DNA from 2 places in the Saccharococcus sp. Marseille-Q5394 genome. Region 1 is predicted to be linked to the other one. Evidence: riboswitches for the same ligand, from Rfam matches in the RefSeq annotation. Region 1 holds a riboswitch; the other holds the start of a gene.
The links. A riboswitch is a leader RNA that binds a small molecule or an ion and turns the genes downstream of it on or off. The one in region 1 is predicted to bind S-adenosylmethionine.
Positions count from the first base shown of each region.

Region 1 (7,118 bases):
TTTGGAGTGAACCGGGAAGGACACGTCATTTCCTGGCGAAATTTGAATGAAAAACGGAAAGAACAGGATCTATTGTCAGGTTGGAAGGGCCATTCAATCCTCGATGTGCTTGACAAGGCAATATCGGAAGTGCCTGCACTTGGCAAGGAAATTACAATTACGACAATCTATCCAACACGTGAAAGCGAACGGGACACTCGTTTGATGATTGGTGATGCTGTACAAGAAGCTAGTGAGAAACATGACGGATGGGACTGGAATGTCCATGAAGGCACGCCAGAGGAAAGAAAAGTTGCGAATAAGAAAAACATGTCGATTCATCAACTTAAATCAATCGAAAGTAAATCGAAAAAGCATCCTGTAAAGAATGTGAATCCGGTTGAGAAGAAACCCGTTCCGCCGCAAAAAGACGCTTTGCAGAAACCGAAGAAGGAAATCGTTCCTCCTGTGCATCCGCAACAAAAGAAGATGGAGAAGGAAAAGGAACGTCCACATAAGTCGGAAGATCAACAAGGTCCACCTGCGGAGAAATCTAAGAACAAACCGGACAAAGAGCGAAGTGAAAAGATGCCTCCTCATGCGGATCAGCAAGGACCCCCGTCTCATTCGTCATCGGTCGATAAACAAAGTAAAGACAATCAAGGGCCACCTGCAAAACAACATAAGGATAGTCCATCAAATAATAACAAACAGAATCCGCAAAATAACAAATGAGGCTGTTGCAGATCATCAGTTTTTACTGACAATCTGCAGCAGCCTCTTCTTATTAGTTCGTAAATTGTGGCTCGCGTCAGAAGTAAACCCCAAGCGCTCATAAATCCATTCAAGTGATCATAACCCGTGGCGAGTGATCATAAACCTCGTCAAGTGATCATAACCCACGGCGAGTGATCATAACCCACGGCGAGTGATCATAAACCTCGTCAAGTGATCATAACCCTCGTCAAGTGATCATAACCCATGGCGAGTGATCATAAATCCTAACAAGTGATCATTAACCCCGTCAAGTGATCATAACCCACGGCGAGTGATCATAAACTCTTTCAAGTGATCATAAAACATGGCGAGTGATCATAACCCCCGAGAAGTGATCATAAAACGGGAAACAAGCGCTCAAACCTTCTTACACTTCTTTCAAAATCGCTTCCACTGTCGATTCAACTTCCGCGCGGTTCATCTTATCCTGTCCGCCCTGCATTGCGCCGATCGTCCGCTTCGCAAGGGCAAGCGGGATTTTGCAGAACAGCAGGATGTTTTTATTCGAAATCGATTCGATATAGTCATCAGCTTTTTTCAAATTCGCCTCTGCATACTCGAACAGGTCATGCCTGTCCCATCCTTCAGGAAGGAAACGGACGCCGCGCTCCGCATCTTCCTCTTGATTGCGCAGCATATTCACCGCCTGCAATCCGCGACCATACCCGATCGCCAAGTCGCGATCCGTCTTTGTCCCGTCATACTGCTCCCAAATATCGGAAAGCATCACACCGACAAGACCCGCTACATAATATGTATAGTCGTCTAAATCCTCTTTCGTTTGCACAAGAAAATCCTTGCCGACCCATTTTGCCATGCCATCCGCCATGATGCTCGTCGACTCTTTCACTTTGGCGACGATGCCTGCAGGACAGACGGCGAGCCAGTCGCCAAGTCGCAATGTCACTTCCGGCAAGAGGTTTTCATAGGGCTTGAGGAGAGCGCGATACGCCGCGACGTCAAATAGGTCGGTTTGCAGCAGCTTGCTCGTCGACTGCAGCAGATGCTGCTTGCTTTCCGGATGCAGTTCTTCATGATCTTCTATTTCATCTATCGCACGCATACATAAATAAGCGGAGCCTACCGTCTTCCGCAAGGTGGGATTCAATAATTTAATCGGAATATAGAAGGTTCTGCTCGTCAGCTTCAGTACGTGCATCGCTTCTTTTTGCAGTTTCGCTTCGTTCATAATAGGGGTCCTCCTTCATTTCTTGAAGCAGTTCTTATTGAATATCATACACTATTCCATGAAGCAGTTGCCAACCCTATCGTTGTAGAATAAATAAAAATAGAGAAAGTTTTTCAAATTACCTATTGACAATGAATAATTGGAAATGGTATCCTCAGAAAGTAAGTTATTCTAGTAATAGAGGAGGTACGGAAAATGAAAAAAGCAATCGTAATCATAAACAACTTCATACTTGATCCGTGCCTGACTAATCTCTCTTTCTAATTGTAGACCGAGGAATGGCATGGTATGCCGTTCTTTTATATGAGCACACGCTTATGCAAAAGGCGTGTGCTTTTTTGTGTCTTCATATGAAAGAATATTCGGTGTTTTCACGCTGTGCGTGTGGCATATAAACAAAAACTAGATGAAAAGGAGTGTTTCCGATGATTAATGTAGGGCTGCAACGGAAAGTATTGATGATGGTGTCTCTGGATAGTGGGTAGCGATGTTCCCCGCAAGTGAATTGATTCAACTAAAAAATAAAGGAGGAAAAGCAAAATGATTATTCAAAACGCGAGACATGAAGAGCATGAACGAATAAATAAAACAAAATTGATGGAGTGGGAATCTCCAAAATGGTTAGATGATAACGGCGGCACGATAGGTGAACGTCGACTGTAATCTCGTTTAAGGTCCCTCTCCAAGAGGAGAATATATATGTATACAATTGATAGAGAAGTAGTTCAACGACATATGGAAGATATGCGGCAGGAAGTCGAACAGTTCCGCATGGAGCAAAAAGCGCTCAAACGCAAAAAGAAAGAGCGGAAAAACGTTCCATTCTGGACGATTTTCTTCTGCTTCTTCAATTAAAAGATGGAGCGTTCCCTAAGCAAATAGGGGAACGTTCTTTTCTTATGAGCAGATTTATACGAAAAGTATCTTGAATGTGAGATAATTACCAGGTCAATAAATGATGCCCCAGTTTTATAGGGGAACGCATACCTTCCTATAGAGAGGCAATGCTAAGATAAAAAGAGAAGGAGTCCAACAACATGACTATATCAGTAAAAGCGATTATCGGCAGCACAAGCTCGTCTTCATACAACTTGAAAGTGGTTGAATATTTGAGGAAGAAATATGCAGATAAACTTACTATTACACCTGTATTCATTAATGATGTCGAAATGTTTTCTGTTGATATAGAAGGCAATCCGTCAGAAAACGTTACAGATTTCCTGGATAACGTTCGGGATTCCGATGCGGTCCTATTTGCAGTGCCTGAATACAACTTCTCCATTCCAGGAGTAATGAAAAACGCTGTCGACTGGCTGTCGAGAAGCAATTTCGCAATTAAAGACAAGCCTGCTTTCATGATCGGTGCTTCAATGGGTGTGATGGGAAGTGTCCGTGCTCAACTGCATTTACGTGAGATTTTGACGAACCCGATGCTTTCTCCTGCGCTCTTGCCAAACAATGAAGTATATATCGGTTCCGTCCATGAGAAAATGGACGAAACGGGTCAATTGACAGACCAAGCGACGATTGATTTCTTGGATAAAGTCGTTAACAACTTCATCGATTTTTATTCGCAAAGAAAAGAGTTAGCTGAAATCTCTAAATAATAAAAGGACCGTCTCGTTCACCGAGACGGCCTTTTTTATTATTGACTGACAGCCGTCGTTTCTGCCGCTGCATTGATGGCTTGCTTAAGATCGGCGATCAAGTCTTCGGCTTCCTCGAGTCCGACCGAGAAACGCAATAACCGTTTATCGACACCGCGCCTTTCCCGTTCTTCCTCAGGGATTTCTGCATGGGTCTGCGTCGTCGGATACGTGATCAAACTTTCCACTCCTCCGAGACTTTCGGCAAATGTGATGAGCTTCAAGTTTTGCAATAGCGGATCGACCCATTCGCTTTCCCGTACCCTGAATGAAATCATGCCGCCTTTTCCTGCATAGAGGACGTCATCGACAAGCGGTTCGTTTTTTAAATAAGAGACGAGTTCCTTCGCATTGGCATCATGCTGTTTCATGCGCACATGCAACGTCTTCAATCCGCGGATGACGAGCCAGGAGTCGAACGGGGAAAGCGTCGCGCCGATCGCATTATGATTTTCGCCTAGACGGTTGCACAGCTCTTCTCCCTTGGCGACGACTAGCCCGGCAAGCACATCATTATGACCGCCGATATATTTCGTCGCGCTATGGATGACGATATCTGCCCCGAGCTCAATCGGGCGTTGGTAGTACGGAGTCAAAAATGTATTATCGACGATGACAAGCAAGTTGTGCTTTCTCGCAATCTCTACATACTGTTCGATATTGATTTCCAGCATCAGCGGGTTCGTCGGTGTTTCGATGAAGATCGCCTTCGTGTTTTCGGTGATCAGCTTTTCCGTTTCCTCGACGTTATCAAAAGAAGAATACGACGTCCGGACGTTATACAGATCTGCGTAATGGTCAAACAATCGGAATGTGCCACCGTATAGGTCGTCAGGAGCAATCAATTCATCTCCCGATTTGAACAGCGAAAGGAAGAGCTGAATCGCTGCCATGCCCGAGCTGCACGCGTAGCCGCGGTCGCCGTTTTCCAAATTGGCGATGCCTTCCTCGAGGATCGTCCGTGTCGGATTTTTTGTCCGTGTATAATCGTAACCGGTTGATAGACCCAATCCATCATGCTTGTACGCTGTTGAAAAATGTAGGGGAGGATTGACCGCCCCGGTTCTCGGATCGCTCTGGTTTCCTATTTGCACCAATTTTGTGTTAATGCTCTGCTTTGTCAAGTTGCCCATCTCCTTTGCCTAGTAAAAAAGAGGCCTCTCCAATTAAGAAGAGGGCCTCCAACATCGTTGAAATCAATCTTCTTATCTTCAAGGCGCAGTTCGCCTTTTGGAATTAGCACCATACCAAAATCGGGCTGGTTGCTGAGACTTCATCGGGCCAATCCCTCCGTCTCTCGTGATAAGAATCAAAATATGTAATTGTTAGAAAAAACATTTATCTAAAGTTATCATGCATCCAGACGGATTGCAAGAAGTTTCGGAAATGAATGTCCGTGACCTTTTGCTATAATGGGTGCATGTTGAATGATGAGGAGGATTTCCATTGGCTTGGCTTTATGTTTTATTGGCGGCGATCGTCGAGATCTTTTGGGTGATCGGACTTCGGTATTCCGATTCGGTACTCGAGTGGGCAGGGACTATCGTTGCAATCGTCATTAGCTTCTACGCAATTATAAAGGCATGCGAGACGTTGCCATCCGGGACGGTGTATGCAGTCTTCACCGGTTCCGGAGCGGCGGCGATCGTTCTAATCGATTTCCTGTTTTTCAATGCGGAGTTTTCCATCGCTAAAGTGATCTTCATCGCGATTATCATCGTGGGAGTTATCGGGATAAAAATGACGACGGCTGCATCCGGTGAAGCAACGGAAGGGGGCGATTGAGATATGGCGTGGATATATTTAGTCATCGCAAGTTTAGGGGAGATTTTCGGCGTCATGGCCATTAATCTTTATTTGCAGAAAAGATCATGGCCCCGCCTGCTGCTCATCGTCGGGACGTTTTCGGTCGGTTTTATATTTCTGTCCCTCGCAATGCGCGACATTCCGATGGGGACTGCGTATGCGATTTGGACGGGACTCGGTGCGGCGGGTGCCGTCCTTATGGGCATCCTGTTTTTCAAGGAAGCAGCCGGGTGGAAACGGATGCTATTCCTTTGCTTGATCATCGGAGGGGCGGTCGGACTGAAGGTATTTGGATGAAGGGGGGAGCGCCATGGCGAAACAATATGATTTTACGGAAGGCCCGCTTGCAAAGCAGCTTATTTTTTATTCAGCACCGATCATTCTCACGAACCTTTTGCAAGTGTCCTACCAATTTATCGACAGCTTATGGGTCGGAAACCTTATCGGTGCCGACGCGCTTGGCGCAGTTGCGATTTCGGGTACTGTCGTGTTTACCGTCCTCTCTTTTGTCATCGGCCTGAATAATGCGGCGCTGACAATCCTCTCCCAGCAGAAGGGGAGGGGGAGCGAGGCAGGCTTGCGTAATTATTTGAACGCATTCGTCGTTTTATTGACGATCATGTCTGTTGTGTTAAGTTTTGCGGGCTTCTTTTTAGCGAAGCCGATTTTGGCATTGCTTGGAACGCCCGACTCGATGATTGAAATGGCAACGTCCTATTTGCGTGTCAATTTTTTCGGGATTCTGTTTCTGTTCGGATATAACTTCATCAACACCGTGTTCCGGTCTGTCGGCGACTCAAAGACGCCAATCTATTTCGTTTTGACGGCCGTCCTGCTAAACACGGTACTTGATCCGATTTTCATTGCCGTCTTCGGATGGGGCGTCCAAGGAGCTGCGGTTGCGACAATCGTATCCCAAGGGGTTGCATTTGCGACTGGCGCAATTTATTCCGTTCGCAAAAAGCTCGTGCCGTTTTCAAAGCCGCATCTGCCGGCTAAGCGTGAAGTGCTTGATATACTGAAATTGGGCATTCCGGCGGGTTTGCAAATGAGCGTCATTTCGGCAGGCGTCATGGCGATCATGAGTGTCGTCGCTTCTTTCGGCCCTGCGGTAGTTGCGGGGTACGGGGCTGCGCAGCGGCTTGATAGTCTGATCATGCTGCCGGCGCAAGCGATCGGAACGGCAGTGAATAGTATGGCAGGACAAAACATCGGTGCGGGGAAGTGGAACCGTGTCCACAGGATTACGTTCATCGGCTTTCTATATAATCTTGGCATTATGTTTGCCATCGCCGGAATTGTCTACGCTTTTGCGGGGGCCGGTATCCGACTTTTCATTTCCGAAGCGGAAGCTGTCCGTTTTGGTGCGGACTATTTGAAGATGATAGCATTTTTCTATCCTTTTTTAGGCATCAATTTCGTACTCAATGGCGCTGTCCGGGCATCGGGGGCAATGTTCCAAGTGCTTGTGCTCAATATCATTTCGTTTTGGATATTACGTTACCCCGTTACGTACTTCCTGTCTGGCTTCATGGGAGATAAGGGGATTGCCCTCGGAATCGGTGTCAGTTTCGTCATTAGCAGCATCATCGCATTCCTGTATTACCGGTTCGGAAAGTGGAAACAAGCCGATATTTTTGGAGAATGAGGCAATTTAGGCGCATGTTATTTATAATGAAAACAAGGGTAAATAGTGTATACTGAAACTATCAGAAGATGCG
Region 1 is NZ_CAMPPQ010000002.1:869,613-876,730, forward strand. Features, by position in the region: gene OC538_RS14995 (anti-sigma factor domain-containing protein) at 1-714, shown strand, start outside; gene OC538_RS15000 (phytoene/squalene synthase family protein) at 1,124-1,945, opposite strand; gene OC538_RS15005 (hypothetical protein) at 2,486-2,608, shown strand; gene OC538_RS15010 (hypothetical protein) at 2,645-2,800, shown strand; gene OC538_RS15015 (NADPH-dependent FMN reductase) at 2,983-3,552, shown strand; gene OC538_RS15020 (methionine biosynthesis PLP-dependent protein) at 3,591-4,715, opposite strand; SAM riboswitch class I at 4,794-4,900, opposite strand; gene OC538_RS15025 (DMT family transporter) at 5,038-5,376, shown strand; gene OC538_RS15030 (DMT family transporter) at 5,380-5,694, shown strand; gene OC538_RS15035 (MATE family efflux transporter) at 5,708-7,045, shown strand.

Region 2 (7,118 bases), on a different contig from region 1:
CAATAGAAGAATAGAAGGAAAATTAGATAAGTTAATCACTATGTTAGGTAAGGAGAAAAGTAACCAATGATTAAGGACTGGTTAGAGAAAAAATGAGTAGTGGGCGCAATTTGTGCATTAACTAGATCAAGAAATTATTGAGGGGATTATATAAACGCAACACAAATACAATACAATGTTCTAGGAAACATCATAACAACAACGTTTATTGGTACAGATTTACGTCCCCCAGGGTTGTATTTAATAATTTTTGATAAAAAGCGCTGCAACCGTTGTGACTTCAACGTTTGCGGCGCTTTTTCATCGTTGCAGCAATCACTTGCACGAAAACTTAGTCATCGGCAGATTAAAATGACTTAGTATCCTTCAGACTGTAATGTGAAGAAATTATTATACACATTACAAAAGGTAAGGAGATATAGAAAATGACTATGGCGAATTTGAAAAAGTTACAGGAAATCAGACTGGCACTTACTGCGAAGTATTTTGAACGGGAGAACGAGGTTGAAGGGATTCTTGTCGCCCTGCTTTCGAGACAGCATATGCTCATGATTGGACCCGCCGGAACTGCGAAATCTGCATTGGCTGTTGAGTTGGCAAAAATCATACACGGAACAGAATACTTCCAATGGTTACTAACTAGGTTCAGCACACCTGAAGAAGTTTTTGGCCCGTTGTCGTTGAAAGATCTTGAGAAAGGCATATACAAGCGGAATACAGCATCTAAAATGCCGGAAGCCAATCTTGTTTTCCTGGATGAGATTTTTAAAGCCAATTCTGCAATCTTGAACAGCTTGCTGACGCTTATAAACGAAAGAGTTTTCTATAATTCCGGAACACCCGGAAAGGCACCCTTAATTTCAGTTATTGGGGCTTCTAACGAATACCCTGAAGAAGGGGAAGGGCTGGAAGCTTTATTTGACAGGTTCTTACTACGGTTCGAGTTGGATTATATCGCAGATCAAACGAATTTTGTTTCGATGATGAAGGGAACCGGTAGGAATCAGTTTTTGCCTTCCATGACGATGGACGAATTGATTCAACTTCAGTTGTTGACGGACAGTGTTTCAATACCGGATGAAGTGTATGAAATACTGTCGGAAATTCGAAATGAATTACGTGACGAAGGGATACGCCCTTCGGACAGGCGTTTTAAACAGTCGCTGTCCATACTTCAAGCGAAGGCGTTGATAAGCCAGAGACAAGTTGTGAATGTATCCGACATTGTCATCCTTGAAAATGTCCTATGGGAAACGGTGGACCAAAAAGATGTAGTGTCTTCCGTTATCCGAAATCATTCACAAGATGTCGTTACTCAGATCCTTCATTCCATACAAAACGAGGCAAATGAAGTGTTCTACACTGTACTTCAGGATCCTACGACCGAGTATGGAATGGAGGCGACTCATAAAATGAAAACCTTAGTGGCAGATTTAAAAAAACTCAAAAGTGATTATCATAGTCGGAAGGCTGATATCGACGCATTACTTGATAAATTGACTTCGATGGAACATGAAATCTTGAATAAGATTTTAGAGCCTTGGTATTTTGATGCTCGAAATGAACAGAAGGAATCTGCCAGCACCTTTTTTAAAATGTGAAAGGGGATAATCTTTGTGAAGAGTCATAAAAATTACAATGGCAATCAATCGGTTTTGAATACGGACGCGTTCGATAAAAGACGTTTCAGAGAGATTTTCGATATGTCATCGGGACTTCAACAGGTAAGAGCTGAAGGTATACTACCGATGTTCGATTCATTACTAGCAGATATTTGGGCTTCCTTATACAAAATGAAACCTGACATTATTGAAGGTGACATTAACGGTGTCCTAAAGATTAATAAATCACTCATGGAAAGAATCATGGAGGATGAAAACTTTGCTACCTATCGAGGCATCACCCGTTTGGATGATTTGTCGTCAGCTATCGGCACGATCAAAATCGGGAGGATGGTGAACCAATGGCTCATTGACCAAAAAAAGGAAGATGAAGATTTTGATGAGCAGATGCAGGAAATTCTCGCAATGCAAAGGCTACTCCAAAGACAGGAGTGGCAAGAAGAGGCGGAAAATGGAAGTCGTGCAATAGAAGAGAAAATTACAAGGTCCATGGATAGATTCGATGAGAAATTGCAACAGATGCTCCAAGGCAACTGTGATAGCTTTTCACAAGCATTGGTTCGAGCTATGCAAGAAACAGTGCAGGTGAAGGAGGCTCTTAACTCTTTACTTGGGGGCACCCGAGCTGGCAGTGGGGATGCAGAACTGAAAAAAGTTCCTCTACGAGACCAACTATTGCTAGCAGAGAAGATAGCTTCCGATAAAAAAATGAAAGAAATTGCAGACTGGGCTGGTCGATTCAAACAGGCAGCCCGAAAAAAACAAAAGGTCAAATATAGCGAGGCAATGGGGAGAAGCGGAGTAACAATAGGCTCCAATATTGAACGATTGTTGCCGATGGAGCTGGGATTGTACATGCATCCAATAACGAGGAACGACTTTCTTCGTCGGTTTGTAGAAGGTCAGACGATGATATATGAACAGGAAGGAAAAGAGGTACTTGGGAAAGGTCCAATCATACTTTGCTTGGATCAGTCAGGTAGTATGCAACACCTTGATACTCAATCCAAAGGGTTCACGTTAGCCCTCATGTCGATTGCCAGAAAGCAGAGAAGGGATTTTTGTTTGATTTTATTTTCCACGCGCTTACAAGTGTTTACATATGAAAAGGGAAAAATAAAGATTTCAGATATGGTGAAGCTGGCACAAACCTTCTTGAGCGGTGGGACGGATTTTTCCTTACCCCTTTGTAAATCGCTAAATGTTATTAGTGAAAGCCGTTTTAAAAAAGCTGATGTAGTGTTTGTTACGGACGGTGAAGACAGCATAAAAGATTCATTCCTTGAAGAGTTCAGTAAGAAGAAAAAAGAGAAAGTCTTTAATGTCCTATCCTTTATTATAGGTAACAGCACAAACACTGCGGAACAGTTTTCCGATAAAGTTGTCATGGTGAAAGACTTTGAAGACGAGGGAAGTCATGCTGCATTTGAAATTTAAAGGAGGCACTTTAAAGGGGCGGGGAGTAACAATTCGATACGGAATATCAATTTGAATTATTAATATAATATGAATTATAAGGTTGACAATTTATTTATATATGTTTATACTAATTTTCAATCAGTTGAAGCAATAAAAATGATTTTAACAACTACATACAACTCTTATTACGAGTGGCGGAGGGAATAGGCCCGAAGAAGCCCGGCAACCAACAGATGTATTTCTGTAAAGGTGCTACATCCTACAGGTGTTTGAGCCTGGAAGATAAGAGGAGGAATTCTGCAGCCCTCTTCTTATGAAGAGGGTTTTTCATATGGATAAATAAAAATCTAGTTATTCATAAGCTCAAATCCGACTATACCAATCGGTGCAATTACAAATTGGATTGAATTGAATTTCAATATAAAAATGAATTTAGGAGGAAATGAACATGAGAAGATTGATTGTCTTACTGCTAATGGTGATGGGTGCAACGGTCCTAATGACAGCTTGCTCATCTGGTGAAGGGATAGAAAAAAAGAAATTAAATAAAGTTGTATTGGATTATGCCTATTACTCACCAACTAGCCTAGCGTTAAAAGAATTTGGTTGGGCAGAAGAGGCGTTTGAAGAACAAGGGATTAAGGTGGAATGGGTACTCAGCCACGGAAGTAATAAAGCACTTGAATTCCTAAATTCAAAAAGTGTCGACTTCGGTTCGACAGCTGGAGCTGCTGCGTTAATTGCCAAGTCAAACGGTTCTCCGATTGAATCAGTCTATATCTATTCAAAGCCTGAATGGACTGCACTTGTGGCAACAGGGGATTCAGACATCACGTCAATTGAACAATTGAAGGGAAAGAAAGTAGCTGCGACGCTAGGAACGGATCCATATATTTTCCTTCTCCGTTCGTTACAGGAAGTTGGCTTGTCATCAAAGGACTTGGAAATTGTGAATTTGCAGCACTCTGATGGAGCTAACGCCCTTCTAACGGGTCAAGTAGAAGCATGGGCAGGGCTCGATCCACATATGGCAAAAGTTGAAGTCGATTCTGGTGCCAAATTATTTTTACGAGACCATGAAAAAAATACGTACGGAACACTGAATGTCCGATCAGACTTTGCTGAACAACATCCTGAAGTCGTAGAAACAGTGATTGAGGTGTACGAAAAAGCGCGGAAGTGGGTTATGAAAAATCCGGAAGAGGCAGCCGATATACTTGCACAAGAAGCAGAGATGCCATTAGAAGTGGCCCAAAAGAGTTTAGAACGTAACGACTTTTCGGATTCAATCCCTGGCTCAAAGCAAATCGAAGCGTTAACTGCAGCGGGTGAAGTGTTGCAATCAGAGAACGTAATTAAAGGCAATGTGGATGTCACAAAGATTGTCGAAGAATTGATTAATGATCAGTTTGCAAAAAAAGTAATCGAATGAATTAGGGGGAATAGACATGACGGTCAATATTGACGAAAAAGAATTGTTTAAAGTGAAAGGAAAAAAGTTGGTCAAAGTAAACTTTGAAAATAAGGTGAGGGGTTTAGCGCTTGGCTTGATCATTCCGTTCATTCTTTTAGTCGTTTGGGAAGCGGCTGTCCGTTTCAATTGGCTCGATGCCTATGTCTTTCCCGCTCCGACAACCATTTTGCAAAAAAATATCGAATTAGCCCAAGAAGGCACACTCTGGGGACATGTAGGAATTACGTTCTTTCGTGTCCTGATCGGGTTTCTGGCAGGAACAATTGCCGCGGTTGTACTTGGATCCATCGTTGGTTATTTTAAATGGTTTGAACAGTTGATGGATCCATTAATTCAAGCCTTTCGCTCGATTCCCTCACTAGCGTGGGTTCCGTTGTTCATCCTGTGGATGGGTATTGGAGAGTCATCCAAAGTGATGTTAATCGCTGTCGGTGTGTTCTTTCCGATCTATTTGAATATCGTCTCGGGTATTCAAGGGGTCGATCGGAAGTTGATTGAAGTCGGTAAGATCTATCATTTCACACCGTTGCAAATTATTCGTCGTATCATCCTGCCCGCTTCACTTCCATCATTTCTTGTAGGATTACGCAGCGGTGTCGGATTGGGCTGGATGTTCGTCGTTGCTGCCGAGCTGATGGGTGCCAGTCAAGGCCTTGGCTATTTACTTGTCGTTGGTCAGAACACGTACTCACCGGAGCTCATTATTGCCAGTATTATTTTGTTTGCATTGTTAGGGAAAGCGACTGATTCCCTGTTGAAAGCATTGGAATCACGTGCATTGAAGTGGCAAGACAATCTACAAAACCAACTATGACGGAGGGGTTTCAATGTTGAAAGTGAAAGAGGCAACGAGGACATTCAATAACGGGCTTGCAGGATTCAACAACATCTCATTTTCAATAAAGGAAGGGGAAACTGTTGGAATTCTGGGAACGAGTGGTTGTGGGAAAAGTACATTGCTGCGCGTTTTATCGGGACTTGATCAGAATTATGAAGGGGCAATTGAAATTGGGGGTGTAGGGGATCAGCCAATCGGGATGATCTTTCAAGAGCCAAGATTGATGCCTTGGCTTACAGTAAAAGAGAATATTTTATTCGGGGCGAAAGATGAGAAGGAGAAACAAGAAACCGTCCATGAGTATTTGAATCTTGTCGGTTTGTCTGACTTCGACGCTCATTATCCGAAAGACTTGTCCGGAGGTATGGCACAGCGAACCGCAATTGCCCGTGCACTTATTGGAGAGCCCGATGTCTTGCTTCTTGATGAACCTTTTAGTGCATTGGATGCCTTCACTAAAATGCAATTGCAAGATTTATTATTGAAAATCCAACAGAACCGTTTAACAACGATGGTAGTCGTTACACACGACATAGACGAAGCTCTATACTTATGCGACCGGATTTTTATCCTCGGTGGTCAGCCCGGGACATTGCAAGCGGAATTATCGATTGATGTACCGAAACCGAGGAATCGAGGAGATTCGTTTTTAGCGGGGAAAAAAGCAGAAATCCTTGAGCTTTTACATATCGAGAAGGAGGTTATCTAACATGGCAAATGAGGAAGTAATTCGTCCATTAGAAGGAAATTACAATATTTCAGCTGAACTTCCTTCAAGAAAAGATTTCACATGGGAAAGTATCGAATCAAATTTTAGTTGGTATGATTCCGGAAAAGTGAATATGGCTTATGAATGTGTGGATCGCCATGTAGTGGAAGGATACGGAGAGAAAGTCGCTCTGCATTATTTTGCAGAAAACGAAGAGTATACAGTAACATATCGTGAATTGAAGGCGAAATCAGATCTGTGGGCTACTGTTTTGAAAAAGAGAGGGGTGAAAAAAGGGGACTTCGTCTTTATCTTTTTACCGAAGCATCCTGATTGCCATATCGCGATGCTTGCTGCCATTAAACTGGGGGCTGTTGTCGGACCACTTTTTGAAGCATTCATGGAAGATGCAGTGAAGGAGCGGATTGCAGATTGTGAGGGAACGTATTTAATTGCTTCACCTGAGTTCATAAAACGGGTTCCGCGTGCCGAGTTGCCGTCATTGAAAACAGTGTTCATTACGGCAGAGCCGGAACAATGTAAGGATGATGAAATCTCGTTGTTTGAGGAAGCGAGAGCTGTTGAGGTTGAAGACGATCTCATCGAGTGGGTAGGGTTGGATCATGCGCTTAATATTCATTATACGAGTGGTTCGACAGGTCGGCCAAAAGGAATTATCCATTCTCATCGAGCTATGATCCAACAATATATCACAGGCAGATGGGTGTTGGATTTGAAAGAGGAGGATGTTTATTGGTGCACAGCACACCCAGGTTGGGTTACAGGGACGGTATATGGAGTATTCGCTCCATTGCTAAACCGGGCGACCATTGTCATTCACGGTGGCAGATTCAATGCCGATGAATGGTATTCCGTCTTGGAGAAATCCGGTGTCACTGTTTGGTATAGTGCGCCGACAGCTTTCAGAATGTTAATGGCGGAAGGGGATTATAAGACAGCTACTTATGATTTATCGAAAATCCGGCATATCTTAAGCGTGGGCGAGCCGTTAAATCCCGAAGTGATTCGTTGGGGGATTAAGACGTTGTCAAACAG
Region 2 is NZ_CAMPPQ010000001.1:919,159-926,276, reverse strand. Features, by position in the region: gene OC538_RS04645 (AAA family ATPase) at 426-1,601, shown strand; gene OC538_RS04640 (VWA domain-containing protein) at 1,617-3,059, shown strand; SAM riboswitch class I at 3,221-3,330, shown strand; gene OC538_RS04635 (aliphatic sulfonate ABC transporter substrate-binding protein) at 3,490-4,473, shown strand; gene OC538_RS04630 (ABC transporter permease) at 4,490-5,329, shown strand; gene OC538_RS04625 (ABC transporter ATP-binding protein) at 5,343-6,062, shown strand; gene acsA (acetate--CoA ligase) at 6,064-7,118, shown strand, end outside.
Region 2: another riboswitch for S-adenosylmethionine. It lies ahead of OC538_RS04635 (aliphatic sulfonate ABC transporter substrate-binding protein); the one in region 1 lies ahead of OC538_RS15020 (methionine biosynthesis PLP-dependent protein).